DNA from 3 places in the Hydrogenophaga sedimenti genome. Region 3 is predicted to be linked to each of the others. Evidence: predicted binding sites of a transcription regulator. Region 3 holds the regulator's gene; each other region holds the start of a gene.
What was found. The regulator sigma-54, encoded in region 3, starts transcription at its own class of promoters, with help from an activator protein. The targets are predictions, from matches to a motif close to TGGCANGNAANCTGCTTT.
Positions count from the first base shown of each region.

Region 1 (9,460 bases), on a different contig from region 3:
CCGACGGCGTGATGCTGGAGTGGATCAAGTCGCACACCAACGTGATCTTCCAGCCCGGCGTCGGCGACCGCCACTACAGCGGCCTCAACCCCTACGCCCTGGGCTTCGCGATGTACACCGACATCAAGCGCATCTGCGAGGCCCCCACCGACGAAGACCGGCTCTGGTTCCCCGACCTGGCCGGCACCCCCTGGCTGCCCGCGCTGGACCACGCCATGCGCAACTTCAAGGACGAGAGCTTCATCGGCCAGTACCTCAGCCCGAGGCTGATGCGCGAATTCCGGCTGTTCGCCCTGGTCGACGACGACACCCAGGACACGCTGGAGGTCAGCGCGATCCACGACGAGACGGGCTACCGGCGCGTGCGCGAATCGCTGGCGCGCCAGTACGACCTGGGTTCGCGCGAGCCCAACATCCAGGTCTGGGACGTCAACCTGCGCGGCGACCGCTCACTGACGCTGCGCCACACCCAGCACAACGACCGCCCCCTGCACGACAGCGCCGGCGAAGTGCTCAAGCACGTGGCGCGGCTGTGGGGTTTCGGCGTCCAGCTCGAAAGCGTCAACAGCCGGGGCGAGATCGGCCGCCGCCGCGAGGTGCCGGCGCTCGCGCTCGGCTAACTTCCGGGCGCAGCCGGCGCCGCGCAGCTTTCCTCGCGCCGCAGCAGGTCCGCCAGCGTCTTGCCGGACTCGTCGGAAAAACGCTGCTCCAGCATGCGCAGCGACTCGATGCGGTCCACGCGGAAACTGCGGAAATCCTGCCGCTGTTCGCACCAGGCCGCCAGCGTCCAGACCTTGCCCCAGAAGAAACAGCCCAGCGGGCGCACCTGGCGAACGCTGCGGTGATCCAGCGCGTCCCGGTACGCCAGCTCCACCAGGCGACGGTGTGTGCTGGCCTCGCGCAGCAGCTGCAGGGCGTTGCCCACGCCGGGCGGCAACCCCACCGGGGGCGCCATCATCGGCATGCGGTCCACCTCGGCCCGCGTGGCGGCCGGCAACACGGACAGCACCCGCGACATGGCGTCGCCGGCGGCCCGTGCCAGCGCCGGGTCCAGCCACTGCTGGGCGATGCGGGTGGCCACCGCCAGGGCGCGCGCCTCGTCCGCGGTGAACATCAGCGGCGGCAGTTCGAAGCCCCGGCCGAGCCGGTAGCCCACGCCCGCTTCGCCCTCGATCGGCACGCCCTGCAGCTGCAGGTCGGCCACATCGCGGTAGACCGTGCGCGGCGACACCTCCAGCCGACCGGCCAGCCAGGCCGCGGTGGACAGCCGGCGGCCACGGATCAGCTGAACAAGGGCAAAGAGTCGGTCGGCGCGGCGCATGGGTCGCCCATGGTAGCGAGCCCCAGCGCATCGGGGTCGGCCCGCATCGCCCGGGCGATCAGGAGCATGTCGCGGGACGGCACCTCGAACAGGCCGTAGCGGAACTTCTGCCCCCAGTGCTGGCGGTTCTCCACAAAGTCCAGTGCATCGAGCAGCGGCGCAATCGGTGCCGGCTCGGCGGCCACGTAACGCACGTCGCGCCGGAACGGCACGAAGCCGCCGCCCATGTCGGCCTGGTAGGGCTGGCCCGGCTGCACCACGCCCAGGCTCACGAAGCTCTGCAGCCGGTCCTTGCCGCCCATCGTGGTCGAGGGTGCGTAGTAGACAACCAGGTCGCCCGGCGCCAGCCGCCGCAGCGGCCCGCCCTTGCCGTGGCAGACCTGCATGAAGCCCACCGGCGCGTGGTCGCGGCCACGCTGCGCGTGGTCGGCGCAGGCCACCGCGATCCAGCACCGGGGTGTCGGGGCGGTGGCGGCGCTCATGCCAGTGCGTGGATGCCCACGCGGTTGCCTTCGCTGTCGATGATGTGCGCGAAGCAGCCCATGCCTTCGGGCAGGGTCACCTTGGGCAGCGCCACGCGGCCGCCCGCGGTTTCGACCCGAGACAGCCAGGGTTCGAGGGTCTCGCCGGCGTTGAGGTAGACCAGCGTGCCCTGGTCGGCCGGCCGCATGGCCGGGTTCTTGAACAGCGCGCCGCGCACATCGGTCTCGCGTTCGCCGGGGAAGACCGCCAGCTCCTGGCCGGGGCCGCCGAAGGCTTCGCGCTTGAGGGACTGGCGGGTCAGCGCCTCGTAGAAGCGCACGGCGCGGTCCATGTCGGCGACGGGGATCTCGAACCAGTTGAGGGCATGTGCCATGAGGGACTCCAGGAATGGGTTGAACAGAACCCGGAGTCTGCGGACCCCCTCCTGCCAGCGTGTTGTCAGCAGGCTGGCAGTGGTTGCAACAGGGTGGCGCGCCCGCCGTTCAGGCCAGCGCGTCGTCGAGCAGTTCGATCCAGTGTCGCACCGGCGTGGACGTGCCGCTCTGCAGGTGGGTGATGCAGCCGATGTTGGCGCTGGCGATCACCGCCGGCTGCAGCTCGTTCAGGTGACCGAGCTTGCGGTCGCGCAGCTGGTACGACAGCGTGGGATTGAGCACCGAATAGGTACCGGCCGAGCCGCAGCACAGGTGCGCCTCGTTCTTGGCCACCTGCACGCTGAAGCCCAGCGCAGCGAGATGCTGCTCCACGCCGCCCTTGAGCTTCTGCCCGTGCTGCAGGGTGCAGGGCGGGTGGAAGCCGATCAGCTTTCTGGCGTCCGGTTGCTGCGCCAGCTTCGGTTTCAGCACCGGCACCAGCGCGGGCAGCAGCTCGCTCAGGTCTTTCGTCAGCGCGCTGATGCGTGCGGCCTTGGCGGCGTAGGCGCTGTCGTGCTGCAGGATGTGTCCGTATTCCTTGACCGTCACGCCACAGCCGGAGGCGTTCATCACAATCGCCTCGGCGCCGGCCTCCACATGCGGCCACCAGGCGTCGATGTTGGCGCGCATCTGCGCGGTGCCGCCGTCCTGGTCGTTGAGGTGGAACTTCACCGCGCCGCAGCAGCCCGCCTCGGGGGCGACCACGGTCTGGATGCCGGCGGCGTCGAGCACGCGCGCGGTGGCGGTGTTGATGTTGGGCATCATGGCCGGCTGCACGCAGCCCGCGAGCATCAGCACCTTGCGCGCATGGGTCGCGGTCGGCCAGCGGCCGGCGTCCTGCTTCGCCGGCACCTTGTTTTTCAGCGTCTCGGGCAGCAGCTCGCGCACCAGCTGGCCCAGTTTCATGGCGGGGCCGAAGGCCGGCGAGGTGAGGCCTTCCTTGAGCAGCCAGCGCACGGCTTTTTCACCGGCCGGGCGCGGCACCTTGGCGTCCACCAGCTTGCGGCCGATGTCGACCAGGTGGCCGTAGTCCACGCCGCTGGGGCAGGTGCTCTCGCAGTTGCGGCAGGTCAGGCAGCGGTCCAGGTGCATCTGGGTGGCGCGCGTCGGCTCGGCGCCTTCGAGCACCTGCTTCATCAGGTAGATGCGGCCGCGCGGGCCGTCGAGTTCGTCACCCAGCAGCTGGTAGGTCGGGCAGGTGGCGGTGCAGAAGCCGCAGTGCACGCACTTGCGCAGGATCGCCTCGGCGGCCTGGCCGTCGAGGGTGTTCTGGTATTCGGGGGAGAGCTTGGTCTGCATGGCTTATCCCATCCGGCCCGGGTTGAAGAGGCCCTGCGGGTCGAAGGCCTCGCGCAGCCGTGTCGTGATGGTCTGCAGCGCCGGGCTTTCGACGTCGAAGCGGCGCACGCTGGGTGCGCCGTCGGTCCCGGCGCGGAACAGCGTGGCGTGGCCCTGCACCGCGGCCGCAGCGGCGCGGATCTGCGCGGCCGCCGAGGCGGGCGCCCACAACCAGCGCTGCGCGCCCTGCCACTCGATCAGCTGGGCGAACGGCAGGTCCAGCACCGGCGCGGTCTGCGGCAGCGACAGGCGCCACAGGCACAGCCCGGGCGACGGGGCATTGAAAAACGGCAGGCTCTGGTCGCGGCAGGCGGCCCAGTCCGGTCCGGCCTGGGCGTTGTCCATGCGCTGGCCACCGGCCTCGCGCGCCAGGCGCTCGCAGGCCGACGCCACCGCCGCGACGGCACCACGCAGGCGCAGGAACAGCAGTTCGGGCGCATCGGCCGCCGTGTCGTCCTTCACCCAGCAACTGGCGTTGATGGGCAGCGGCTGGCCACCCCAGCAGTGCAGCTGCTCCAGCGCGTCGTGCTGGCCCAGCCGGAACACCAGGGTCGCTTCGGCCGGCGCCACCGGCAGCACCTTGAGCGAGAGGTGGGTGATGACACCGAGGGTGCCCATGGAGCCGGCGAGCGCACGGCTGACGTCGTAGCCGGCCACGTTCTTCATGACCTGGCCGCCGAAGGTCAGCCACTCGCCCTGGCCGTTGATGAACTGGGCGCCCAGCACGTAGTCGCGCACGCCACCCACCGTGGCCCGCGCCGGCCCGGCCAGGCCCGCGGCGACCACACCGCCGATGGTGGCGCCGTCACCGAAGTGCGGCGGATCGAACGGCAGGTGCTGCCCCGTCCCGGCCAGCGCCGCCTCGACCTCGGCCAGCGGGGTGCCGGCGCGCACGGTGATCACCAGCTCGCTGGGTTCGTGGGCGACGATGCCGCTCCAGCTGCGCGTGTCCAGCGGCTGCCCGCCGGTTTTTTCACCGTAGAAGGCTTTGCTGTCACCGCCGCGGATGCGCAGCGGCGTGCGGGATGCGGCGGCCGACCGGACCTGCTCGATCAGGCCGGTCGGGACGTCGTTGGTGGGGCTGTCTTGCATGGCCGCCATGGTAGCGGCGGCCCCGCCGGGCGCTTTGAATTTTTTGCACGGCCGGCTGCAATCCGGGCTGCGGTCCGGCCCGCAGGACGTTCAGCGCGTGTGGCCCAGACAGGCGCCGGCATTGACCCGGCCCTGGCACTCGCGGCGCAGCCGCTTCTCCCGGGCCGCCGGGCTTTCGGACGACGGCGCGTCGATGAACCTGACCGAACCCGACGCGGCTTTCTGGCCGGTCCTGGCTTTGCTGGCTTGTGCGGCCTGGGCCAGGCCGGCGGTAGCCAGGACCAGCAGGATCAGCGCGACCCGCATCGGGCGTGTGCGTGTGTGGACAGACATGGATTCCTCCCCGGTGTGTGACGCCGCGGATGTTCGCCAGCGCGGGCGAGCCTGTCAGTGATCCATTCACCAAAACGAAAAAAGACCCGCGGCCTTGCGGCGCGCGGGTCGAACATCCAAAGGAGACTCTCGAAAACAGCGGCGTGGTTCGTGAATCGCGTCAGTGAATCACGCCGCGGGGGACCAGAAGTCCGGTCAGCGGTTGTAGGCGGTTTCGCCGTGCGAGCTGATGTCCAGACCTTCGCGTTCCTGCTCTTCGGTCACACGCAGGCCGATGGTCAGGTCGACGATCTTGTAGGCGATCAGCGAGACCACGCCGGACCACACGATGGTGATCAGCACGGCCTTGGCCTGCACCCAGACCTGGCTGGCGATGGAGTAGGCGTCGCCGGTGATCATGGCCACGGTGGTCCAGTCGGCGACGGCCGAGGGGCCGCCCAGGTTGGGGCTGTTGAACACGCCGGTCAGCAGGGCACCCAGGATGCCGCAGACACCGTGCACGCCGAACACGTCCAGCGAGTCGTCGGCGCCCAGGATCTTCTTCAGACCCGTCACACCCCACAGACCAGCGAAGCCAGCCAGCAGACCGATCACCAGGCCACCGACCACGCCGACGTTGCCGGCGGCGGGGGTGATGGCGACCAGGCCGGCGACGGCACCGGAGGCGGCACCCAGCATCGAAGCCTTGCCCTTGGCCAGGGCTTCACCCACGCACCAGGCCAGCACGGCGGCGGCGGTGGCGAAGAAGGTGTTGATGAAGGCCAGGGCGGCGAAGCCGTTGGCTTCCAGAGCGGAACCGGCGTTGAAACCGAACCAGCCCACCCACAGCAGCGAGGCGCCGACCATGGTCAGGGTCAGGCTGTGCGGGGCCATGGCTTCCTTGCCGTAGCCGATGCGCTTGCCGACCATGAAGGCACCGACGATACCGGCGACGGCGGCGTTGATGTGCACCACGGTACCGCCAGCGAAGTCCAGCGCACCCATCTGCCAGATGTAGCCGGCCTTGCCGTTCATGGCGTCGACCACTTCCTTGCCGGTGTAGGCGTCAGGACCCATCCAGAACCAGACCATGTGGGCGATCGGGGCGTAGGAGAAGGTGAACCAGATCGCGCAGAACAGCAGCACGGCGCTGAACTTCATGCGCTCGGCGAACGAGCCCACGATCAGGGTGCAGGTGATGCCGGCGAAGGTGGCCTGGAAGGCGGCGAACACGATCTCGTACATCGGCGTGTTCTTGCTGAAGGTCGCGCCGTTGGCGAAGGTGCCGGCGGCGTTGTCCCAGACGCCCTTCATGAACAGGCGGTCGAAACCACCGATGAAGGCGTTGCCCTCGGTGAAGGCCAGGCTGTAGCCGTAGACGGCCCACAGCACGACGATCAGCGAGAAGGTCACCATCACCTGCATCAGCACCGACAGCATGTTCTTGCTGCGGACCAGGCCGCCATAGAACAGCGCCAGGCCAGGCACGGTCATCAGGATGACCAGCAGGGTCGCGACAAACATCCAGGCGGTATCGCCCTTGTTCGGAGACGGTGCGGGAGCGGCAGCGGCCTCGGCGGGCTTGGCTTCTTCCGCAGGCTTGGCAGCGTCAGCCGGTGCAGCGGCCGCTTCGGCCGGCTTGGCGGCGTCGGCAGCGGGCGCCGCAGCAGGAGCGTCGGCGGGCTTGGCAGCCTCGGCCGGCGCGGCGGCAGCCGCCGCGGCGGGCGCTTCGGCCGGCTTGGGGGCGTCTTCGGCCATGGCGCTGAAGGCGCCGAAGGTCAGGCCTGCACCCAGCAGCAGGGTGGCGAGTAGCTTTTTCATGTTGGTGCTCTTTCTGATTCGGGTGCTGGGATCAGAGGGCTTCCTTGCCGGTCTCGCCGGTGCGGATGCGAACCACCTGTTCGAGGGAGGTGACGAAGATCTTCCCGTCGCCGATCTTTCCGGTGCGCGCGGCACCTTCGATGGCTTCGATCACGCGGTCGACCAGGCTGTCGTCGACCGCGGCTTCGATCTTGACCTTGGGCAGGAAGTCGACGACGTATTCGGCGCCGCGATAGAGCTCGGTGTGGCCCTTCTGGCGTCCGAAGCCCTTGACTTCGGTGACGGTGATGCCCTGCACGCCCATGCCGGAGAGCGCCTCGCGCACCTCGTCCAGCTTGAACGGCTTGATGATGGCGGAAACCATTTTCATGCTGTGTTACCTCTTCTTCGGTGGGATGGTGCCGGGCGGCAAGGCCTGGAGACACCACGGTTTGATGCAATCGCTGACAGGTCAATGCACGGACCGTGCCAGCCGGCCCCTCCCCTCGGTCTTCCGCATGGTTTACAGAGGGATACATCCCCCCGGGAGGGGCTGCGGTACGCCCCACCCCATGCCATGATTTCCGCGCGCCGGCCATCAGGCCGCACCAAACATGTGCACGGCGACCCGCAACCGGTCGCGCACCGAAACAGGGAGGAATGAGCAAATGGGTTTGTCATTGGTGCACAGCCGCGCGCTGATCGGGCTCGAAGCCCGGCCGGTGCAGGTCGAAGTCCATCTGGCCAACGGCCTGCCCAGCTTCACGCTGGTCGGCCTGGTCGACACCGAAGTCAAGGAAGCGCGCGAGCGCGTGCGATCAGCGATCGCCAACGCAGGGCTCGAATTCCCGAGCAACAAGCGCATCACCGTCAATCTCGCGCCGGCCGACCTGCCCAAGGACTCCGGTCGTTTCGACCTGCCGATCGCGCTGGGCATCCTAGCTGCGGCGGGCCAGATCGACAGCGCGAAGCTGGTCGGCTGGGAATTCGCGGGGGAGCTGTCGCTGGGCGGCGAGCTGCGGCCGGTGCGCGGCGCGCTGGCGATGAGCCTGGCGCTGCACCGCGGCGGTGAATCGGGCCGGCCCACCCGGCTGGTGCTGCCGCCGGGCAGTGCCGAAGAGGCCGCGCTGGTGCCGCAGGCCCAGGTGTTCCGCGCCCGCCACCTGCTGGACGTGGTCGCGCAGTTCCTGCCCGACGGGGCCAACGGCGCACCCGAGACCGTACCGGACGAAGCGGCCTGGGCGCGCCTGTCGCCGACGCCGCCCGGCTCGCGCGAAACCTACTCCGACCTGGCCGACGTCAAGGGGCAGGCGGCGGCACGGCGCGCGCTGGAGATTGCGGCCGCCGGGGGGCATTCCATCTTGATGCTTGGCCCGCCAGGTTCGGGCAAGAGCATGCTGGCCCAGCGCTTTGCCGGCCTGCTGCCGGCCATGGACACCGACGAGGCGCTGGAGTCGGCAGCCGTGGCCTCGCTGGCCGGCCGCTTCCATCCGGACCGCTGGGGTCTGCGCCCGACCTGCGCGCCGCACCACAGCGCCAGCGCGGTCGCGCTGGTCGGTGGTGGCTCACCGCCGAAACCTGGCGAAATTTCACTCGCGCACCACGGTGTGCTGTTTCTCGACGAGCTGCCAGAGTTCCCGCGCGCCGCGCTCGAAGCCCTGCGCGAACCGCTGGAGAGTGGCCACATCCGCATCTCGCGCGCGGCGATGCAAAGCGAATTTCCCGCACGGTTTCAGCTGGTGGCCGCGATGAATCCATGTCCCTGCGGCTTTCTCGGCCACCCGACCCAGCCCTGCCGCGACACGCCCGACCAGATCGCCCGCTACCAGGGGCGCCTGAGCGGCCCGCTGCTGGACCGCATCGACCTGCATGTGGAGGTACCCGCCCTGCCCGCCGACGAACTGCTCAAGCGTGGCGCCGGCGAAGCGAGTGCCACGGTGCGCGAGCGCGTGGTGGCGGCGCGTGCGCGCGCGCAGGCGCGCCAGGGCCACATCAACCAGAAGCTCTCGGGCCAGTCGCTGGACGAACATGCGCAGGTCGAACCGGCGGCCCTGAAGTTCCTGCAGACCGCCGCCGCGCGGCTGGGCTGGAGCGCGCGCAGCACGCACCGCGCCCTGCGCGTGGCGCGCACGATTGCCGACCTCGCGGGCAGTGAGTCGGTGGGCGTGGCGCAGATCGCCGAAGCGGTGCAGTACCGGCGGGCACTGCGGGCCGCGGGCTAGGTTTCGCGCGCCGGCTGTGGGCCTGAGCGGGGCGTGGTCAGCGGCGCTCGGCTTCCTGGCGCCGGGTCTCTTCCATCTGGCGGAAACGCACGCAGACCGGGTCGCTCGCGTAGCCCGGCTTGCCGCACTCGCGCATGCGGCAGAAATCGCGCGCGAACACGTTGCTGCTGCCCGCACACAGCTGGTCGACCGAGGGCGCGGCGGTCGGCGCCGGTGCCGCGGCCGGTGCGTTGGCCTGGGCAACGGCGGCGGGCGTGGCGGAAGCCGGGCTGGCGGCGGCGGCCAATGCGTCGGTGCGGCGGCGGGCTTCGTCGGCGCGTTGTTTCTCCTGGGCGACTTTCAGGCGTTGCTGTTCCAGCACCGCCGCGCGGGCACGGTCCTGGCGCTCCAGCATCTCGACCGACTGGTGCAGGCGGTCGACCGCGGCGGCCGACTCCGGTTCGGCGTTCGCGCTACCGCCAACGGGAGGATCCACCGGG
Region 1 covers NZ_JBPZHA010000008.1:80,699-90,158, reverse strand. Annotated here, with positions in the region: gene ACS5NL_RS14275 (SpoVR family protein) at 1-620, shown strand, start outside; gene ACS5NL_RS14270 (helix-turn-helix transcriptional regulator) at 617-1,321, opposite strand; gene ACS5NL_RS14265 (EVE domain-containing protein) at 1,282-1,803, opposite strand; gene ACS5NL_RS14260 (VOC family protein) at 1,800-2,177, opposite strand; gene glcF (glycolate oxidase subunit GlcF) at 2,287-3,516, opposite strand; gene glcE (glycolate oxidase subunit GlcE) at 3,520-4,647, opposite strand; gene ACS5NL_RS14245 (hypothetical protein) at 4,738-4,980, opposite strand; gene ACS5NL_RS14240 (ammonium transporter) at 5,176-6,780, opposite strand; gene ACS5NL_RS14235 (P-II family nitrogen regulator) at 6,812-7,150, opposite strand; gene ACS5NL_RS14230 (YifB family Mg chelatase-like AAA ATPase) at 7,428-8,981, shown strand; gene ACS5NL_RS14225 (zinc ribbon domain-containing protein) at 9,019-9,460, opposite strand, start outside.
Region 1: ACS5NL_RS14235 (P-II family nitrogen regulator) is a predicted target of sigma-54. The motif match lies at 7,234-7,251, and genes of this name have one in related genera.

Region 2 (9,460 bases), on a different contig from region 3:
GCAGCGCCATCAGGTCGTCGATCTCGTCGTTGCGCGCGCGCATGCGCCCTTCGAGCGCGGCCCAGTCCAGGCGGGGGGCGACCGGCTGCAGCATGGCGGGCTCCTCAGGCGTTGGCCGGGGCGTGCGTGTAGCACTTCTTGGGGCAGATGCGCGAGCAGGCGGTGCAGCCGATGCACAGCTCCTGGTGCGCGATCGTCATGACCTTCATTTCGTACTCGTCGTCGTCATCGCCGTCGAGGTCGACGCTGATGCGTTCGCCCTCGTCGTTCAGGCCGACCAGCTCCAGCACACCGCGCGGGCAGACCTTGAAGCAGCGGCCGCAGCCGATGCACTTCTCTTCGTCCAGCGAGGCGACAAAGGTCGGCGTCCAGGTCGCGCCGCTGGGCAGGGTGACGGAAAAAGCGCTCATGGTGGGGCTCCTCGATCAGGCGGCGGCAGAAGCTCTTCGGGCTTCCATCAGCGCGGCGTGGGTGTCGTGGCAGCGCTGCGCGACCGACAGGATGTTTTCCCAGTTGGTGGGCAGCTCTTCGGACAGGTCGTGCAGGTCCATCTTGGCCTGTGTCGCCTGGGCGTTGAGCTTCTTCAGGCGTTGCTTGAGTTCGTCGGCGGTCTCGCTCATGGGGTTCTCCGTTCAGGCGCCGTAGTTCGCGACGTCGGGGTAGGTGCGGATCATGGTCACGGCTTCGGTCAGGAACTTGCCGCCCGCGTCGGCCAGCTTGGCCAGCGAGGGGAAGCCGAAGCGGTGCACGTCGCGCAGCTGCTTGTTGACCACGATCAGGCGGCCGGCGATCAGCACCATGCGGCCGAAGCCTTCGTGGCTCATCTTCATCATGGGCGAGACCATCTGGCCGGTCTCGCGCTCGATCGCCACCGCGATGGCGTTGTAGAAGATCTCCAGGTGCCACAGCGTCTCGGGATCGGGGTCGCCCATGATGGGGATCGCGCGCCGTTCTTCGGCCGTGTGGATGAAGGGCTTGAGCAGCTGCAGGTCGCTCTTGTTCTCCCAGGTCCCGTGGGTGTCCTGGGCGCGCATCTGCTTGATCAGTTGCTGGATGAACGGCGTGGCCAACATGGCCTCGTCGCTGGCGGGAGTCGTTTCCAGGGTGGCGGCTTCAGCCATGGGTCACCTCGTCGTCTTCAAAGTCAAAGGAAGGGGCTGCGTCCTTTTGCAAGGCCTTGCGCAGCCATGGGGGCGGTGTGCCCTTGAGCACCACCAGCAGTTTTTCCAGGATCTCGGCGATCGACTCCGGCTGCGGCACCTTGATCGGGTGGATCTTGGAGGCGACCACGCGCGCAGCGCCCGAACCGCCGATGGCCGCGACGTACAGGATCGCGCAGTCGTGGATGGCGTCGAGCTTGGGCGCGAGCTTGTCCTCGTCGCCGTCTTCCTGCAGCTTGTCGCCGAAGTCGAAGCTCTGCACGAAGCGGTGGCCCTCGGGCGTCATCTCGTAGACCAGGATGTGCTTGGCCCAGCCGAAGTGCGCGTTGACGCTCTCCTTGTCCTGGGTGGCGAAGGCGATCTTCATGGTGGACTCCTGGTGGCGGGTGGTTCAGGCGCTGGCCTCGGCCAGCGGGTTGGGGGGGATGGCGCTGGAGACGCCACCACGGGCGGTGGCGGCTCGGCGGGCTTCCGGCGTGAGCGGCCAGTCGCCCGCGTGGTGGTGCGGGATCTGCTCGATCATCAGGTTGGCGATCTCGAAGATCAGGTTCATGGTCCCGCGGTAGCCGACCTGCACGCGGTGCGCATTGCCCACCCGGTCGAACACCGGAAAGCCCATGCGCAGCAGCGGCTTGCCCAGGCGTTCGGCGGCCTGGCGGCCGTGCGCGTGAGTGACGATCAGGTCGCAGTCTTGCGCGCCGGTTTCCAGGTCTTCGAGGTCACCGAGCAGCACCTTCTCGGCGGGCAGCAGCGCGTGCGCGGCCGACGGCGTGGTGCTGATGCAGCAGCTCAGCTCGGCGCCCATCTCGTGCAGCAGCGCGCCGATCGCCAGCAGCAGGTCGGGCTCGGCGCCGATGGCGACCTTGATGCCGCCGGTGTGGAAGTGGCCGTCGAGCATGGCGTCCAGCAGCTGGCTGCGCTGGCGGCGGTACTTGGCCGGCACCGGGCGGCCGCTGTGCTGCGACAGCCGCATCAGGAAGTGGTCGTTGGCCTCGATGCCGGTCAGGCGCTCGAAGATCTCGCAGGGCGCGCCGCTGATCGCCCGCAGCGCCTCGGCGCCTTCGCGGGTCTGCTCGCCGACGCCGATGGTCCACGACGAGGCGCCGGCCGCACGGATCTCTTCGAGCGAGGTGCCGCCCAGCGTGGTGCCGCGCCAGTCGGGCGGGATGTGGCCGTCCAGCGAACCCGAGATGTCCGGCAGCACGATGGCCTTCAGGCCGAAGGCCTCGATGGTCTCGCGCAGTTCGTCGATGTCGCCGGGCGACAGGTGGCTGCCCGGCAGCAGCGTGACCTGGTCGTGCACCAGCGGCAGCGGCTTCACCAGCGACTTCACGATGCCGGTGATCGCGTGCTTGAAACCGTCCTCAAAGGCGCCGACGTAGTCGGGCGTCGAGACGTAGATGATCTCGGTGTCGGCCAGCTCCGGGTGTTTCTGGCGCGCCAGCGCGAGGAAGCCGTTCACGTCGTCGCCCTTGGTCTCGGTCAGGCCGGTCGAGCAGATCGCGATCAGCCGGGGCGCTGCGCGCTTGCGGATGTTCAGCAGCGCCGCCTCGATGTTCTCGTAGCCACCGAGGATGGTGGTGACCTCGTTCATCGCCGTGGTCTGCAGCGGAATCGCTTCCTTGAAGTGCCGCACCAGCAGCACCAGACCAAACGAGGTGCAGCCCTGCGAGCCGTGCATCACCGGCATGCAGCTGTCCAGCCCGAGGAAGGCCATGCTCGCGCCCAGCGGCTGGCTCATCTTGAGCGGGTTGACGGTGCAGGCTTTTTTCGATTCGACGACGCTGGCCATGGGGTGCTCCGTGCGGTTCGCTCAGACGGGGACTTCTTCGGGCTCCAGCCCCATGGCCTTCGCGGCCACGGCACTGAGGTGCGCCGTCTGGTCCACCAGCGGCAGCGTCTCGCCATCGTCGCCCCAGGGCGCGGCGATGCGCACGCGCTGCCAGACCGGGTTGGACAGCGCGCGGTCGATCTGGTGCACGAGTTCCACCATGCCTTCGTAGCCCGCGTAGGCGTGGTGGCGTTCCTGGTTGATGTCCAGCCAGGGCATGCGCGCCTTGAGCGCCACGAACTGCGAGCGACCGCCGCTGAGCATGAAGTCGGCGCGGGCGTCCTTGAGCATCGCGTACATCTCGCGCGGCGTCATGTCGTCGATCATGTGGGCGTCGGCGCCCTCGCCCATGATCTCCTTGAGCTTTTCCTTGTCCTCTTTCGTGCTCTTCTTGACGCTGGTGCCGACGATTTCCATGCCGCCTTCCTGCAGCGCCGCGACCACCGACCAGGACTTCACGCCACCGGTGATCAGCAGCACGCGCTTGCCGGTCAGGCGCGCCTTGTATTCGGCGATGCGCTTGAAGGCCCGCGCCTCTTCGACCTCGATCAGGCGCTCGGTGCGCTCCATCAGTTCGGCGTCGGCGCCCTGCTGCACCAGCAGCCTGGCGATCTCGCGCAGCGTCTCGCTCATGTCGCTGATGCCGTAGAACGAGCCCTCGAAGTACGGGATGCCGTAGCGCTGCTGCATCTTGGTCGCGATGTTGATCATCGACTTGCTGCAGACCATCATGTTGACCTTGGCGCGGTGGGCGCTGGCGATCTCGTGGTACTTGCCGTCGCCGCTGATGCAGGAAAGCACGCGGATGCCCAGCGCGTCCAGCAGCGGCTTGACCTGCCAGAGCTCGCCGACCAGGTTGTACTCGCCGATGATGTTGATGTCGTACGGCGTGGTGAACTCGGGTTCCACCGTGCCGATCACGTAGTCCAGGATGGCCTCGGCGCCCAGCTTGTTGCCCAGGTTCTTGGGGCCGGCAAAACCCGGCGCGTTGACCGGGATCACCGGCTTGCCGAACTTCTCGGCCGCGCGCTGGCACACGGCTTCGATGTCGTCGCCGGTCAGTGCGGTGACGCAGGTCTGGTAGACGAAGACCGCCGGAGGGTCGTACTTTTCGATGATTTCGCGGATCGACTTGAACAGGCGCTTCTCTCCGCCGTAGATCACGTCGAGCTCGCTGATGTCGGTGGTGAAGCCGGTACGGTAGATCTTGGAGTGCGAGGAGGCGCTGTGGCGGTTGTCCCAGCTGTTGCCTTCGCAGGCGATCGGGCCGTGCACCAGGTGGGCCACGTCGGCCACCGGCTGCAGCGCGATCTTGGCGCCGTCGAAGGCGCAGCCACCGGCCGCCGCGCCGGGCGAGAGCTGCTTGGTGCAGCCCTTCTTGCGTTCCTTCTCGCTCTTGCCCTGGTTGACGTCGCAGCCGGGCTCTTCGAACACTTCAGCGATCTTGGCCTTCAGCGATACCGACATGGCGAGCTCCTGTCAACGTGGGGTACTCGCCCTTTGCAGGTTTGATGCCAGGCCTTCAGACGGGGTTTTCGGCGCTGTCAGGGGACTTCAGTGAAGGGTTTGAAGCAATCGCGACGGATGGTTTGCGACGGGTCGTGGGAGATCAGACATCGGAAGGCAGCGGCTTGCCTTCCCGGTGCAGTTCAATCCAGCGCTTGAGCTCGGCCACATGCCCGGCCTCCTCGTCGGCGAACTCCTTGGCCAGGGCGCGCAGCTCGGGGTCGATGGTGCTCTTCATGACATTGCTGTAGTAGTCCATCCCGGCCTGTTCGGCCTCGAGCGCGACCTCCAGCGCCTGCTCGCGGCCCAGCATCGGGTCGGCCGCCCAGATCGCCGCGGCTTCCGGGCTCTCGATGTCCGGCCAGCTGTAGTCCTCCGGGCGCAGCGGCGGCAGATCGCGGTAGCCGGCGCGTTCGCGTGCGTCGGCCAGGTGCAGCTTCGAATAGTCCGCCAGCTGGCGGAACAGGCGCCCCACTTCGCGGTTGCCCTGGGTGAGCATCGCGTCGGCCAGCTGGCCGAAACGCAGCGCCGCTTCTTGTTCAAGGCGAATGGCGTGAACAAGAAATTCTTCAACGGAGTTCATGGTGTGCTTTCTTCAATAGTCCAGGCCAAACCAGAGCGGTTCGCGTTTGCGCAGATCGGAGATCAGTTCCAGCGTCGCCGGCACCAGCGCGCGCACGCCGTACCAGACAGCTTCGCGGCGCGGCTGTCCGCCCGACTCCAGCAGGTGGTGCAGCTGTCCCCAGCCCTGCCAGTCGATGCGGTGGAGCCGCTGGTGCAGCTCGGGCGCCAGGTGCGCCAGGGTCTGCGACATCACCAGCAGCTGCGACTCGACCACGTGCAGCGTGGCCTCGCTGGCGAACAGCTCGTCCTCGCTCTGCAGCTCCGCCAGCAGCTTCAGGATCGTTTCACCCGCGATCCGCACGATGTCGCACTGCATGCGGTGCAGCATGGGCGTTCCTTCAGAGGTTGTCGGCCAGCACTTCGAGCGACAGCAATTGCTGGTGCAGGGCGTGGCGGGCGCGCCAGCGCGTGGCGTCGCAGAGCCAGGTGTCGGCACCTTCGGTGGCCAGCACCGCTTCGCTGTCGGACCAGTAGACACGGCGCTCGCCCGGCCGCGCCGCCAGCGCCGCCAGCAGTGCCGCGCGTTCGTCCACCGGATCGGGACTGAGCACACCGCGCCCCAGCAGGTGGTCGGCGCGGTAGAGCGTGGTGTTCCAGCCGAACTGGTCACCCAGCGCGCAGACCGACGGGAACGCGGCGCGGGCCTCGGCGTCGACCTGCTCATGCCCCAGCGCGTCCAGCAGGGCGCGCGGCGTCACCTCGTCGAACAGTTCCCAGGCTTCGCAGGCATCGTCGGCCGCGATCTTGCGCGACAGGTCGGCCAGGTGGTAGGCGAACCAGGCGGCCGGTTCACCTTCGGGGGGACATTCGACGACATAGATCATGGCGCCCCGATCACTCCACGCCTTCGGCGACGGCCTTGGCCCACATCGCGCGGCGCAGCCGCTGCGCGATCGCCATCGGGCTGGTGTCGATGGTCCGCTGCTCGGCCGTCATCGCGCCCTGCGCGATCGCGGCTTCTTCGTGGGTCAGCGGCAGCCGGCCCGCCATGTGCGTGGCGCCCGGCACCGCCGCCAGGATCGCCTGGCGGTTCGGGTGCTCGATCAGCGGCACCAGCGTGTCGGCTTCCTTGAGCCCAGCGAGGCACACCCAGCCGTCGATCACCTCGACCAGGCGGCCGTCCTGCGTGGTCTTGACGAGGGTGGCGTACGGACGGCGCCGGGCCGCTCCCAAGGCGTCCGCGCCCCCTTGGGGGGCAGGAAACGAAGCTTCCGGGGGGGCGACATTCATCATGTTCAGAACTCCACCAGGATGTCTTCGCTGCGCACCACGAACTGGCAGGCCAGTCGCCACGGCGGCGGCAGGTCTTTCGTCTCGGCGTCTTCGATCTGCTGCTGCGTGATCTTGCCGGCGAAGCGCAGCACCGTTTTTTCCTTCTCGGTCAGAGCGACACCGATCGGCGTCTTGTCCGACAGCACCGTCACCTTGAGCTGGCAGGAACCGCACTCGCCGTTCTCGCACTCGAAGTCCAGCGGCACATTGTTCGCCTTCGCCACCGCCAGCAAAGTCCGCGTATCGCCCGCCACCGCATAGACCGTCAGGTCCTTCTTCATGCGCGGCGAACTGAAAGTCACATTGGCCATAAGACCCTCACTGAAAGAGATGTCCGGGGCCGCAGCGACCTGGGTGAGCAAGGGGAGCCCAATCCAGGCCGCCGCGGAACCGGCTTTGCCGGGCCGCCAGCGGCGCCCCCTGGGGGGTGACGCGCGCAGCGCGGCGCGGGGGGGACCCAGTTACCGGATGATGTCGTACGAGTAGTCCGTCTTGCCCGGAACAATCGTGTTCGCATCCAGGGCCTCGAAGAACTCGTCCAGCAGGTTCACCAGCACGCGCATGCCGCCCTCGTAGCCCCAGGTGGGGAAACGGTGGTAGTGGTGGCGATCGAAGATCGGGAACACCATGCGCACCAGCGGCGTGCCGGTGTCGCGCTCCAGGTACTTGCCGTAGGTGTTGCCGATCAGAAAGTCCACCGGCTCCGTGAACAGCAGGCTGCGCATGTGCCACAGGTCGCGCTTGGGGTAGACCTTGCAGCCGGCACCGTAGGGCGAGCTGTCGAACAGTTTCTGCACCTTGGCGGCCCAGGTTTCGGTGCCGTTGGTGGCCAGCACATGGGCCGGTTCGGCGCCCAGCTCCAGCAGGAACTGCGCGTAACCGATCATCTGGTCCGGGTCGCCATACAGGGCATAGCGCTTGCCGTGCAGGTGGGCCTGGCTGTCGGCCATGGCGTCGACCAGCAGGCCGCGTTCGAGTTCCAGCTCGGCCGGGATCGGCTTGCCGGTCAGGCGGCTGATGGCCATCAGGAACTGATCGGTGCCGGCCACGCCCACGGGCGCGTTGAGCACGACCACTTCCTGGCCTTTCTCGGCGATGTACTTGCTGGTCTTCTCGCAGCAGTACTCCTGGAACACAATGGTCGCCTTGGCGTGCAGGCCGGCGATCACTTCTTCCTTGGTGGTGCCGCCTTCGTACATGCGGAACTCGCCGTCGGTCGGGGTGCTCCACGAACCCGACGGGTCGCACAGCACGTTCACCTTCACGCCGAACAGGCTGAAGATGCGGCGCATTTCCTTCATGTTGCCGACGACGAAACCGTCGAAGCCGGCGATGAAGTTGATGCTGTCGTCGGGCACACGCTCGAGCTTTTCGGCGGTGCCGGCCTTGCCGTCCCAGAAGTGCTGCAGCACGCCCAGCAGCGCGTTGTCGTAGCCGGTGATGTGGCTGCCGACGAAGGCCGGGGTGTGGGCAAACGGCACATCGAACTCGGCGGGCACCGAGCCTTTTTCCTTGGACGTCTTGATGAAGGCGTTCAGGTCGTCACCGATCACCTCGGCCATGCAGGTCGTGCTGACCGCGATCATGTCGGGCTTGTACAGGTTGTAGGCGTTGGCCAGGCCGTCGACCATGTTGTTCAGGCCACCGAACACCGCCGCGTCTTCCGTCATCGACGAGCTGACGCAGGAGGTCGGCTCCTTGAAGTGGCGGGAGAAATGCGAGCGGTAGTAGGCGACGCAGCCCTGCGAGCCGTGCACGAAGCTCAGGGTCTTGTGGAAACCGTTGGCGACGTAGACGGCGCCCAGCGGCTGGCAGGCCTTGGCCGGGTTCACGGTCAGCGAATCACGGGCAAAGTTCTTCTGCTTGTAGTCCTCGGTCTTGGTCCATTCGATGACCTGGCCGATCTTCTCGTCGCTGTGGTTGTATTCGAACTGTTCCTTCTTGTTCTTGAACAGTTCCTGGTACTCGGGCTCACGGAACAGCAGTTCGTGGTCGAGGATCTTGTCGGCTGATTGGGGCATGACGCTCTCCTTGAAAACGGGGTGGGGTCAGTTCTTCCAGGGGGCCTTGGTCAGGCTCCAGATCGGCGAGCTGATCGCCATGTCCATGTCGCGGGCGAAGATGGCGAAGCCGTCGTAGCCGTGGTAGGGGCCGCTGTAGTCCCAGCTGTGCATCTGGCGGAAGGGCACGCCCATCTTCTGGAACACGTACTTTTCCTTGATGCCGGAGCCGATCAGGTCGGGCTTGATCTTGTCGACGAAGTGCTCGAACTCGTAGCCGGTCACGTCGTCGTAGATCAGCGTGCTGTCCTTGATGTAGTGCGTGGTGCGCTGGTAGTCGTCGTTGTGGCCGAACTCGTAGCCGGTGCCGACCACTTCCATGCCCAGGTCCTCGTAGGCGCCGATCACGTGGCGCGGACGCAGACCGCCCACGTACAGCATCACTTTCTTGCCCTGCAGACGCGGCTTGTACTTGTCGATGACGGCCTGCATCAGCGGCTTGTACTTGGCGATCACTTCTTCGGTCTTGGCCTTGATGGCGTCGTCGAAGTGGCTGGCGATCTCGCGCAGGCTCTTCTCGATCTGGGTCGGGCCGAAGAAGTTGTACTCGCACCATGGGATGCCGTACTTCTCTTCCATGTGCCGGCTGATGTAGTTCATCGAGCGGTAGCAGTGCAGCACATTGAGCTTGGCCTTGGGGGTGTTTTCCAGCTCGGCGATCGTGCCGTCGCCGGACCACTGCGCGATCACGCGCAGGCCCATCTCTTCGAGCAGGATGCGGCTGCTCCAGGCGTCGCCACCGATGTTGTAGTCACCGATGATGGCCACGTCGTACGGGGTGGAGACGAAGTCGGGGCGCTTGTTCGGGTCGGTCTTGTCGAACACCCAGTCACGGATCGCGTCGTTGGCCAGGTGGTGGCCCAGCGACTGGCTCACGCCACGGAAGCCTTCGCAGCGCACGGGCACGATGGTCTTGCCTTCGTATTCCTTGCTCTTCTTCTTCGACACCGCTTCGATGTCGTCGCCGATCAGGCCGATCGGGCATTCGGACTGGATCGAGATGCCCT
Region 2 covers NZ_JBPZHA010000019.1:10,096-19,555, reverse strand. Annotated here, with positions in the region: gene ACS5NL_RS21810 (nitrogen fixation protein NifQ) at 1-94, opposite strand, end outside; gene fdxB (ferredoxin III, nif-specific) at 105-410, opposite strand; gene ACS5NL_RS21800 (CCE_0567 family metalloprotein) at 426-620, opposite strand; gene ACS5NL_RS21795 (NifX-associated nitrogen fixation protein) at 633-1,121, opposite strand; gene nifX (nitrogen fixation protein NifX) at 1,114-1,527, opposite strand; gene nifN (nitrogenase iron-molybdenum cofactor biosynthesis protein NifN) at 1,552-2,952, opposite strand; gene nifE (nitrogenase iron-molybdenum cofactor biosynthesis protein NifE) at 2,974-4,458, opposite strand; gene ACS5NL_RS21775 (ferritin-like domain-containing protein) at 4,601-5,080, opposite strand; gene ACS5NL_RS21770 (hypothetical protein) at 5,093-5,449, opposite strand; gene ACS5NL_RS21765 (hypothetical protein) at 5,460-5,945, opposite strand; gene ACS5NL_RS21760 (hypothetical protein) at 5,956-6,351, opposite strand; gene ACS5NL_RS21755 (2Fe-2S iron-sulfur cluster-binding protein) at 6,357-6,704, opposite strand; gene nifK (nitrogenase molybdenum-iron protein subunit beta) at 6,855-8,414, opposite strand; gene nifD (nitrogenase molybdenum-iron protein alpha chain) at 8,442-9,460, opposite strand, start outside.
Region 2: nifE (nitrogenase iron-molybdenum cofactor biosynthesis protein NifE) is a predicted target of sigma-54. The motif match lies at 4,491-4,508, and genes of this name have one in related genera.

Region 3 (9,460 bases):
GCACGCGGCGCGACTCCTTGAAGCGCATCTTGCCCGGCAGCTTGAGGTCGGGCGTGAGCAGCCAGGCGCTCCAGCCGGCGTAGTGGCTCTTCCAGTGCGTCGCCAGCTGCTGGAAGAAATCGCTGCCGTCGCTGCCATCGGCCATCTGCGCGCTCTCGCGGCCCAGGCCCGCCTCGGGCGCAGGTTTGGCGCCCACGGTGAAGGTGCGTGGCGCGCGGCCACCGCGCTCGACGGCGCGCTCCTGCGCATTCTGTCCGGCCACACCGGCGGCCGCGATGCGCTCGCCATAGGGCGGGTTCAGCAGCATCACGCCGGGTCGATCCGTCGGCGGCATGCGCTGCAGCGCGTCGCCGCCACGCAATTCCATCGCGAACGCCACGCCCGCGCGTTCGGCGTTGCGCTGCGCGAAGTCGACCATGCGGAACGCGACGTCGCTGCCGAACACGATGGGCTTGCGCCCGGCCGGCCAGTCGCGGCGCTGTTTCGCGGCCTCGTCCTTGAGCGCGTGCCAGACGTGCGGCTGGAACGGCAGCAGCTTCTCGAACGCAAAACGGCGCTGCAGGCCCGGCGCCACGTGCAGCGCGATCTGCGCCGCCTCGATCGCCACCGTGCCGCTGCCGCAGCAGGGGTCGTACAGCGGCACGATGTCGTCCAGCGTGGCCGCCTCGGCGCCGTTCCAGCCGGTCGCCGCGATCATGGCCGCCGCCAGGGTTTCCTTCAGCGGCGCATCGCCCTTGTCCTCGCGCCAGCCGCGCTTGAACAGCGGCTCGCCCGAGGTGTCGATGTAGAGGCTGACGGTGTCGGTGGTCAGGTGGGCGTAGAGCCGCACGTCGGGCCAGGTGGTGTCGACGCTGGGCCGCTCGCCGCGCCTGTCGCGAAAGCGGTCACAGACCGCGTCCTTGATCTTGAGCGCCGCGAAGTTCAGGCTCTTGAGCGGGCTGTGCTGCGCCGTGATCTCGACCTTGATGGTCTGCTGCGGCGTGAACCAGATTTCCCAGGCGATCTCGCCGGCGGCCTGGTACAGGTCGTTCTCGCTGCGGTAGCCGCCGTGCCAGAGCTGCACCAGCACGCGCTGCGCCAGCCGGCAATGCAGGTTGAGCTTGAGCGCGTCGCGCCACGAAGCCTGCAGCGCCACCCCGGCGCGCCACTTCTGCACCTCGGTCTCGCCGGTGATGCGCGTGACCTCGGCGGCCAGGTAGTCCTCCACGCCCGCGGCGCAGGGGAGGAAGAGTTGAAGCTGGTTCATGAATGGAAACCTAATGGACAAACACAGCACGTTCGGCACAGACCCCTTCCAGCGTGCACCACGGAACCGGCTTTGCCGGGCCGTTGGTGCAGCCCCCTGGGGGGTGACGCGAAGCGGCGCAGGGGGTTACAAAGCTTTGCGCAGGTTCGCGGGCGCGATGCGCAGCGCCTCGCGGTATTTCGCGACCGTGCGGCGCGCGCACTCGATGCCCTGCTCCTTGAGCAGGTCCGAGAGCTGGTTGTCCGACAGCGGCTTGGACGGTTCTTCGGACGCGATGAACTGCTTGAGCAGGGCGCGCACCGCCGTGCTCGACGCGTTGCCACCGGTCTCGGTGCCCAGGCTGGAGCCGAAGAAATACTTCAGCTCGTAGGTGCCGAACGGCGTGGCCATGTACTTGGCGGTGGTGACGCGGCTGATGGTCGATTCGTGCAGGCCCAGCTCGTCGGCGATCTCGCGCAGCACCAGCGGGCGCATCGCCAGTTCGCCGTGCATGAAGAAGTTGCGCTGGCGCTCGACGATGGCCGAGGACACGCGCAGGATGGTGTCGAAGCGCTGCTGGATGTTCTTGATGAACCAGCGTGCTTCCTGCAGGCGCTGCTGCATCGCGGCGTGACCGGCTTCGCCGCCACCGTCGCGGCCGCGCCCGCGCATGGCGTTCGCGTAGACGTCGTGCACCCGCAGGCGCGGCATGACCTCGGCGTTGAGCGTGACCTTGAAGCCGCGGCCGGCGCGCGTGACGATCACGTCGGGCACCACCACGTTGCGTTCGACATCGACAAAACGCCGGCCAGGCTTGGGCTCCAGCCGCGCGATCAGCGCCAGGCCGGAGCGCACGGCCTCGTCGTCCTGTCCGGTGCTCGCGCACAGGCGCTTGACATCGCGCTTGGCGATCAGCTCCAGCGGCTGCTCGCAGATCGCCAGCGCGGCCCGCGCCGCGGGCGTGTTGCGCAGTTCCAGGATCTGCAGCCGCAGGCATTCGCCCAGATCGCGGGCGCCGACGCCGGAGGGCTCCATCTGCTGCAGCCATTGCAGCGCCGTGCCCAGCCGCTGCTCGATCGCCTCGACTTCTTCGAACGGCGGTTCGGCTTCGGCCGGCGCCGAGGCGGTCAGGTGCCAGCAGGCCCGCGCCAGATCGTGCAGGCTCTCGTCGAGGTAACCGTCGTCGTTGAGCGACTCGATCAGGAAATACAGGGCCGCAGCATCTTCGTCCGACAGACGCAGGCAGCGCGCCTGCTCGTGCAGGTGGTCCTGCAGGCTGACCGGCTCGCGGGCCAGTTCGGCCGCGGTCGCGGTTTCGTCGTCGCCGCCGGACGCGTTGTTGTTGCGCGCCGGCGCGTCGCCGCCCCACTCGCTGTCGTCGGGCGCCATCTCGACCGTGCCGTCGCCTTCCCAGCTCTCTTCCACCGGGGACGCGCCGTCGAGCCGGCTCTCGACCTCGTCGGCGCCCCCGCTCTCGGACGACTCCGTGGACGAGCTGCGTGTGTCGGCGTCGGGCAGGCGCGGCTCCGGCGCGGTTTGTGCCGCCTCCGCCAGTTGGTCGGCGGCCACGACCGGCGCATCGGCAGCCTCGACGCCGAACTCTTCGCGTTCGGCCGTTTCTTCCCCGCGGTCGAGGAAAGGGTTCTCGTCGAGCATCTGCTCGACTTCCTGGGCCATTTCGAGCGTCGACAGCTGCAACAGCCGGATCGATTGCTGCAGCTGGGGGGTGAGGGCGAGATGCTGCGAGACCCGCAGCGAGAGACCTTGCTTCATCCGCTCAGGGCATCACATGCGGAAGTTTTCGCCGAGATAGACGCGGCGCACCTCGGCGTTCTCCACGATCTCGGCGGTGGTACCGCTGGCCAGCACCTGACCATCGCTGATGATGTAGGCGTGGTCGCAGATGCCCAGTGTCTCGCGCACGTTGTGGTCGGTGATCAGCACACCGATGCCACGCGACTTGAGAAAGCTGATGATGTGCTGGATTTCCAGCACCGCGATCGGGTCGATGCCGGCAAAGGGTTCGTCCAGCAGGATGAACCGCGGACGGGTCGCCAGCGCACGGGCGATCTCGACCCGGCGGCGCTCGCCGCCCGACAGCGCGGGCGCCGGCGAGAGACGCAGATGGTCCACCCGCAAGTCCTTGAGCAGCTCGTCGAGGCGGCCACGGATCTCGTCTTCCGACAGCCGCTCACCCTGCTCGTTGTGCTGCAACTCCAGCACGGCGCGCACGTTCTGCTCGACCGTGAGCTTGCGGAAGATCGACGCTTCCTGCGGCAGATAGCCCAGACCCAGTCGGGCGCGCCGGTGGATCGGCAGGGATTCGATGCGGGCGCCGTCGAGCAGGATCTCGCCGCCGTCGGCCCGCAGCAAGCCCACGATCATGTAGAACGACGTCGTCTTGCCGGCACCGTTGGGTCCGAGCAGCCCGACCACCTCGCCCTTGTCGACCGACAGCGAGACGTTCTTGACCACCTTGCGGCTGCCGTAGGCCTTCTTCAGACCATGGACCTCCAGGCGGCTCTGGCTCGCCACGGCGCCCGGTGGGCTGGCGGAGGTTCCGCTCACTTCTTGGGCTCGGTGATCTTGACGCTGGGGCGCAGCGTGGCCGGCTCGGCCGACGGCTGGGGAGGCGGCGTCTTGCCCGCTTTTTCCTCTTCGGGAATCGGCGTCAGCATGGCGCGCACACGGCCGGACGGGTTGGCCGCCGTCTTGCTCTCGGCGCCGCCCTTGACGGTGAAGACCTCGGTCTGGCTGTTGTAGAGGATCTCGCTGCCCACGCTCTGGTCATTGAGCTGCGTGCCACGGTAGCGGCGCAGCACGGCGCGGCCGGTGAACAGCACGGTCTGGGCCTTGCTGTCGTATTCGATGCGGTCGCCTTCGCCTTCGATCCACTCGTCCAGGGCTTCGCGCTTCTGGCGGAAGAATCCGGGGGTGGCGGGCGTGCCCACCAGCAGGCCGAGCTGGTTGCCCTGGGTATCCTGGCGCACGTCCAGCTTGGAGCCGCGCATCACGATCGTGCCCTTGGTCAGCACCACGTTGCCATTGAACACGCTGGTCTGGCGGTTCTCTTCGTAACGCAGGGCATCGGCCTCCACGTTCATGGGCTTGTCCTTGTCGGCTTTTTCCGCCTGCGCCGCCCAGGGGGACAGCAGGCCGGCGGCCGCAACAAACAACCAGGCGATCGGACGGGAGGGTTTGACGTGTTGGTGCATGGCTTTTGGGGGCACAGATCTTGCATTCATTGTAGCGGTGCCAAGCGCAATTCGTGCCCTTGACAAGAGACGATTCCTGTCCGGAAACGGCAAGGCCCGCGCAGGGCGGGCCTTGTGCGGTGCCGGCGGACCGACGATCAGCCCTTGCGGGCCTCGGCGATCAGCGAATCGGCCACCAGCAGGGTCTTGGGACCCTGGCCGGGGATGTAGAAACGCCCGGCGATGCCCAGGGCCGGCGTGCCCTCGACCTGGTAGGCGTCCTGCAGGCCGACGGCCTTCTGGGCCGACTTGACGGCCGCGCCGTCGTAGATGGCAGTGAACTTCTCGCGGTTGACGCCCTGTTTCTCCACCCAGGCCAGGATGGCCGGGGTCGTGGTCAGCGGCAGGCGCTCTTCGTGGTACGCCTTGAACACCTTGCCGTGCAGCTGCTCCAGCAGGCCCATGGCCTCGAGCGTGAAGTACAGGCGCTGCATCGGCACGAAGTTCTGGTTGAAGGCCACCGGCATGCGGCGCACGGTCACATGCGGCGGCTGCTTCTTGATCCACTCGCTGAACACCGGCTCGAAATTGAAGCAGTGGATGCAGCTGTAGGCGAAGAACTCGACCACTTCGACCTGGCCCGCCGGGCTGTCGGTGGGCGCCGGCTTGGCCAGCCTGGTGTAGTCCGTGCCTTCCTTGAAGGCCACGCGCTGGGCCAGGGCGGGCGACAGGCCCAGACCCGCCGCGGCGGCGGCACCGGCGGCCATCAGGCCGCGGGAAAATTCTCGACGTTGCATGGATTCAAACTCCTTGAAAAGACCCGGTTCAGGCTCGCCCGACCGGGAAAAGTTCCCCCGGGGCCGGCGCAGGCTCAGCGCTGCACCCGCACCAGCGCGGCTTCGACGCCATTGGTTTCGAGCTGCTCCCGCGTCGCGTCGGCCATGCCCTTCTGGTTGAAGGGCCCCATGCGGACCCGGTACACCTGACGCCCGTTCTGCTCGCGTTCGGTGATCGAGGCCTCCATGCCCAGCATGGCCAGGCGCGCCTTCTGCGCCTGCGCCTCTTCGGGCGACTTGAAGGCGCCGGCCTGGACAAAGTAGCTGAACGGATCGGCACCCGCGGCCGGTGCCGGATCGGCACCCGGCGCACCGGTCTTGGCCTTCACCAGATCGCCCAGCGGGTCGGCACCCGGCTTGGCAGACGCGGTGTCCTTGCCATCCTTGGCGGCATCGGGCTTGGCTGCGTCGGGCTTGGCGGCGTCTTTCCCGTCCTTGTTGTCCTTGCCATCCTTGGCCACGGCAGCGGCCTCGGTCTCCGTGGTCGCGGCGGGAGCCGGCGGCGTGGGCAGTGGCGGAGCCTTGTTGACCAGCCCGGCGTTCGGGTTCCAGCCCTTGTTGCGTTCGGCCTCGGCGGCATCTTCGGCCGGCTTGCGCGTCACGCCCCGGTCCACGAACGGCACCGGCACGCGGGTCACGTACACCGCCACCGACAGGGCCAGGCCCAGACCGATGAGCAGGCCGACCACGAAGCCGACCAGGGTTCCGCCGCCTTGCGCTTGCGCCTGAGAAAGAAGTTTTTTCATGGAATCGGGGGATCTCACATCTTCTGCGGGGCACTCACGCCCAGCACTGCCAAGCCATTGTGCAACACCTGCGCGGTCGCCCGGACCAGCGCCAGGCGCGCCAGCTTGACCGCTTCGTCGTCCACCAGGATGCGCTCGGCGTCGTAGTAGCTGTGGTACGCGGCGGCGAGTTCGCGCAGGTAGAAGGTCACATCGTGCGGCGCGAAGTCGGTGGCCGCCGAGGTCAGCATGGCCGGGTACTTGGCCAGCAGCAGCATCAGCGACTGCGCGGCCGGCGAGTCCAGCGGCGACAGGTCGACACCCGCCAGCGTGGCCGCGTCACCGCCCCACGAAGCCAGCACCGAGCAGATGCGCGCATGGGCGTACTGCACGTAATAGACCGGGTTGTCGTTGTTCTTCTGCACCGCCAGATCGACGTCGAAGGTGTATTCGGTGTCGGGCTTGCGGGACAGCAGGAAGAAGCGCACCGCGTCCTTGCTGGTCCATTCGATCAGGTCGCGCAGGGTCACGTAGCTGCCCGCGCGCTTGCTGATCTTGACCTCTTCGCCCCCACGCACCACACGCACCATGGTGTGCAGCACGTAGTCGGGGTAGCCCTCGGGGATGCCCACGCCCGCGGCCTGCAGGCCGGCGCGCACCCGCGCAATCGTGCCGTGGTGGTCGGTGCCCTGGATGTTGATGACCTTGCTGAAACCGCGTTCCCACTTGCTGATGTGGTAGGCCACGTCGGGCACGAAGTAGGTGTACGAACCGTCGCCCTTGCGCATGACGCGGTCCTTGTCGTCGCCGTAGTCGGTGGACTTGAGCCACAGTGCGCCGTCCTGCTCGTAGGTCTTGCCGGCCTCGACCAGTTTCTTCACCGTCGCGTCCACGCGGCCGCTGGTGTAGAGGCTGGATTCGAGGTAGTAGTGGTCGAACTTGACCTGGAAGGCCTGCAGGTCCAGGTCCTGTTCGTGGCGCAGGTAGGCCACGGCGAACTGGCGGATGCTGTCGAGGTCGTTCACGTCGCCGCTGGCGGTGAATTCGCGGTCGTCGGCGTGCACCGTTTTCTTCGCCAGGAAGTCGTTGGCGATGTCCTGGATGTAGTCGCCGTTGTAGGCCGCTTCGGGCCATTCGGCATCGCCCGGCTTGAAGCCCTTGGCGCGCAGCTGGGTGCTGGTGGCCAGGGTGCCGATCTGCACGCCCGCGTCGTTGTAATAGAACTCGCGGTGGACGTTCCAGCCCTGGGTGCTGTAGAGGCTGCAGATCGCATCGCCCAGCGCGGCCTGGCGGCCGTGGCCCACGTGCAGCGGGCCGGTGGGATTGGCGGAGACGAACTCGACCATCAGGCGCTGGCCGTTCGAAGGCTGGACTCCGAAGCCCTGCGCCGCCTCCAGCACCTCCCTGACGATCTGCTGCTTGGCCGCGGGCTTCAGGCGCAGGTTGAGGAAGCCGGGACCGGCGATCTCGATGTCGGCCACCCACTGCTGGTAGACCGGCAGGGCCAGCAGTGCGGCCTTGAGCGATTCACCGACCTGGCGCGGATTGAGCCTGAGCGGCTTGGCCAGCTGCATGGCGGCCGTGATGGCGTAGTCGCCATGGGCAGCGACCTTGGGCGATTCGAAGGCGGCCTTGTCGCCGGCGCCGGGCGTGAGCTGGTCCAGCGCATGAGCGAGGCCGGCCAGCAGTTCCTGTTTGATCTTGAGCATAGGGCAGCGATTTTAGGTGGCGGGCGGGCCGACACCGCCGGACGGTGCACTGGAAAACCCGGGGCGCCCCGTCAGAAAGCCTTAAGAAAAAAAGGTGTATCGTGCCTGCGCCCGATCCCGGGCTCATCCCTACCCAAAGGCAAGACATGAAACATCTGCTGACCCTGATCGCCCTGACTGGTTCCCTTTCCATGGCCATGGCCCAGACCGCAGCCCCCGCTGCTGCCCCGGCCAAGGCGCCTGCCGCGGCTCCTGCCGCTGCGGCAGCACCCGCCGCCAAGGCCCCGGCGGCCGCGCCCGCCGCCGCACCGGCTGCCGCCGCTGCAGCTGCCCCGGCCGCCGAAAAGAAGCCGACCGAGCAACAGAACCGCATGAAGACCTGCAACGCCGACCCGAAGGCCAAGGCCCTCAAGGGCGACGAGCGCAAGACCTTCATGAAGGGCTGCCTGTCCGGCGATGAAGCCGCCGCCGGTGGCAACAGCCAGCAGAACAAGATGAAGACCTGCAACGCCGACGCCAAGACCAAGGCACTCAAGGGCGACGAGCGCAAGAAGTTCATGAGCACCTGCCTCAAGGGCTGACCCCCCTGCGCCGCTGACGCGGCTTCCCCCCTGCTGCGCGGGGGGACCACACCTGCGGCCCGGCGAAGCCGGTTCCGCGGTGTGACTGGGCAAGGCACCTCGCTCCTGCTGCGCCTTGCCGTGCAGACCACTAGTTTGATTTCTGCGGCAGTGCGGCGTGCGCCGCGTCCTTGACCGCCTGTGTAAGCCGTTGTGCCGACAGCGGTTCGCGCGCCCAGTGTTGCCAGTACAGGGCCACGTCCACCGTCGCGCCCGGCAGCAGTTCCTGCATCCCGGGCCGCCCCGGCAGATGCTGTTCGGGCACCATGCCCCAGCCCAGTCCCAGTTCGATCGCTTTCTCGAAGGCGTCCACCGCCGGTGCGTAGTGGCGCGGGTAATTGGGCTGGCTCAGGCCGAAGTGCTGTTTCAGGAACGCGTCCTGCAAGGCATCCTTGCGGTTGAAGATGATGGCCGGCAGGGCCAGCAGCTGGTGCGGTGACACTGCACCGGAAGGCGTGCGGCACTGCGCGACCATTTCGGGCGCCGCCACGCAGCAGTAGCGCGCCACGCCGAGCGGTTCGGCCACGCAGCCGCGCATCGGCTCGGCCAGCGCCGTCACGCAACCGATCACATCGCCACTGCGCAGCAGCGCGTGCGTGTGGTCCTGGTCGTCGATCACCACATCCAGCAACAGGCGGTGCCGCTGCAGCAGCGGCGCCACGCCGGGCAGGAACCAGCCGGAGACCGAATCGGCGTTGATCGCCACGCTCAGGCTCTGCCAGCCATCGCCGGCCCGCGCCGCATCGCCGCGCAGTCCGGCCAGCAGATCGGTCTCCATCAGCCGCACCTGCTTCACATGCGCCAGCAAGGCCTGCCCGGCCACGGTCGGACGCACCGTCTTGCCGCGCACCAGCAGGCGCTGGCCCAGTTGCTCTTCCAGCGACTTGATGCGCAACGACACCGCCGCCAGGGTCAGGTTCAGCGCCTGGGCGGCCGGCCCGAAACCGCCGTGTTCGACCACGGCGGCCAGGGCATCGAGGGGGCGGGCGTCTAGCATGAATCAATTATTTCTTGAGTGATCTCATTTTAAGTTGAATCCATTTAACAAAAGACCGGAAAGGCACACACTGCCGCCATCGCATTCCTTCTTTCCACGGATTCCAGAACCATGACCCTCGCTTTTCCCACCTTCACCTCCGGCATGGTGCTGA
Region 3 covers NZ_JBPZHA010000001.1:532,701-542,160, reverse strand. Annotated here, with positions in the region: gene ACS5NL_RS02520 (THUMP domain-containing class I SAM-dependent RNA methyltransferase) at 1-1,246, opposite strand, end outside; gene ACS5NL_RS02515 (RNA polymerase factor sigma-54) at 1,373-2,998, opposite strand; gene lptB (LPS export ABC transporter ATP-binding protein) at 3,011-3,793, opposite strand; gene lptA (lipopolysaccharide transport periplasmic protein LptA) at 3,790-4,440, opposite strand; gene ACS5NL_RS02500 (thiol:disulfide interchange protein DsbA/DsbL) at 4,578-5,216, opposite strand; gene ACS5NL_RS02495 (SPOR domain-containing protein) at 5,291-6,001, opposite strand; gene argS (arginine--tRNA ligase) at 6,016-7,689, opposite strand; gene ACS5NL_RS02485 (PsiF family protein) at 7,836-8,270, shown strand; gene ACS5NL_RS02480 (HTH-type transcriptional regulator ArgP) at 8,401-9,306, opposite strand; gene ACS5NL_RS02475 (LysE/ArgO family amino acid transporter) at 9,418-9,460, shown strand, end outside.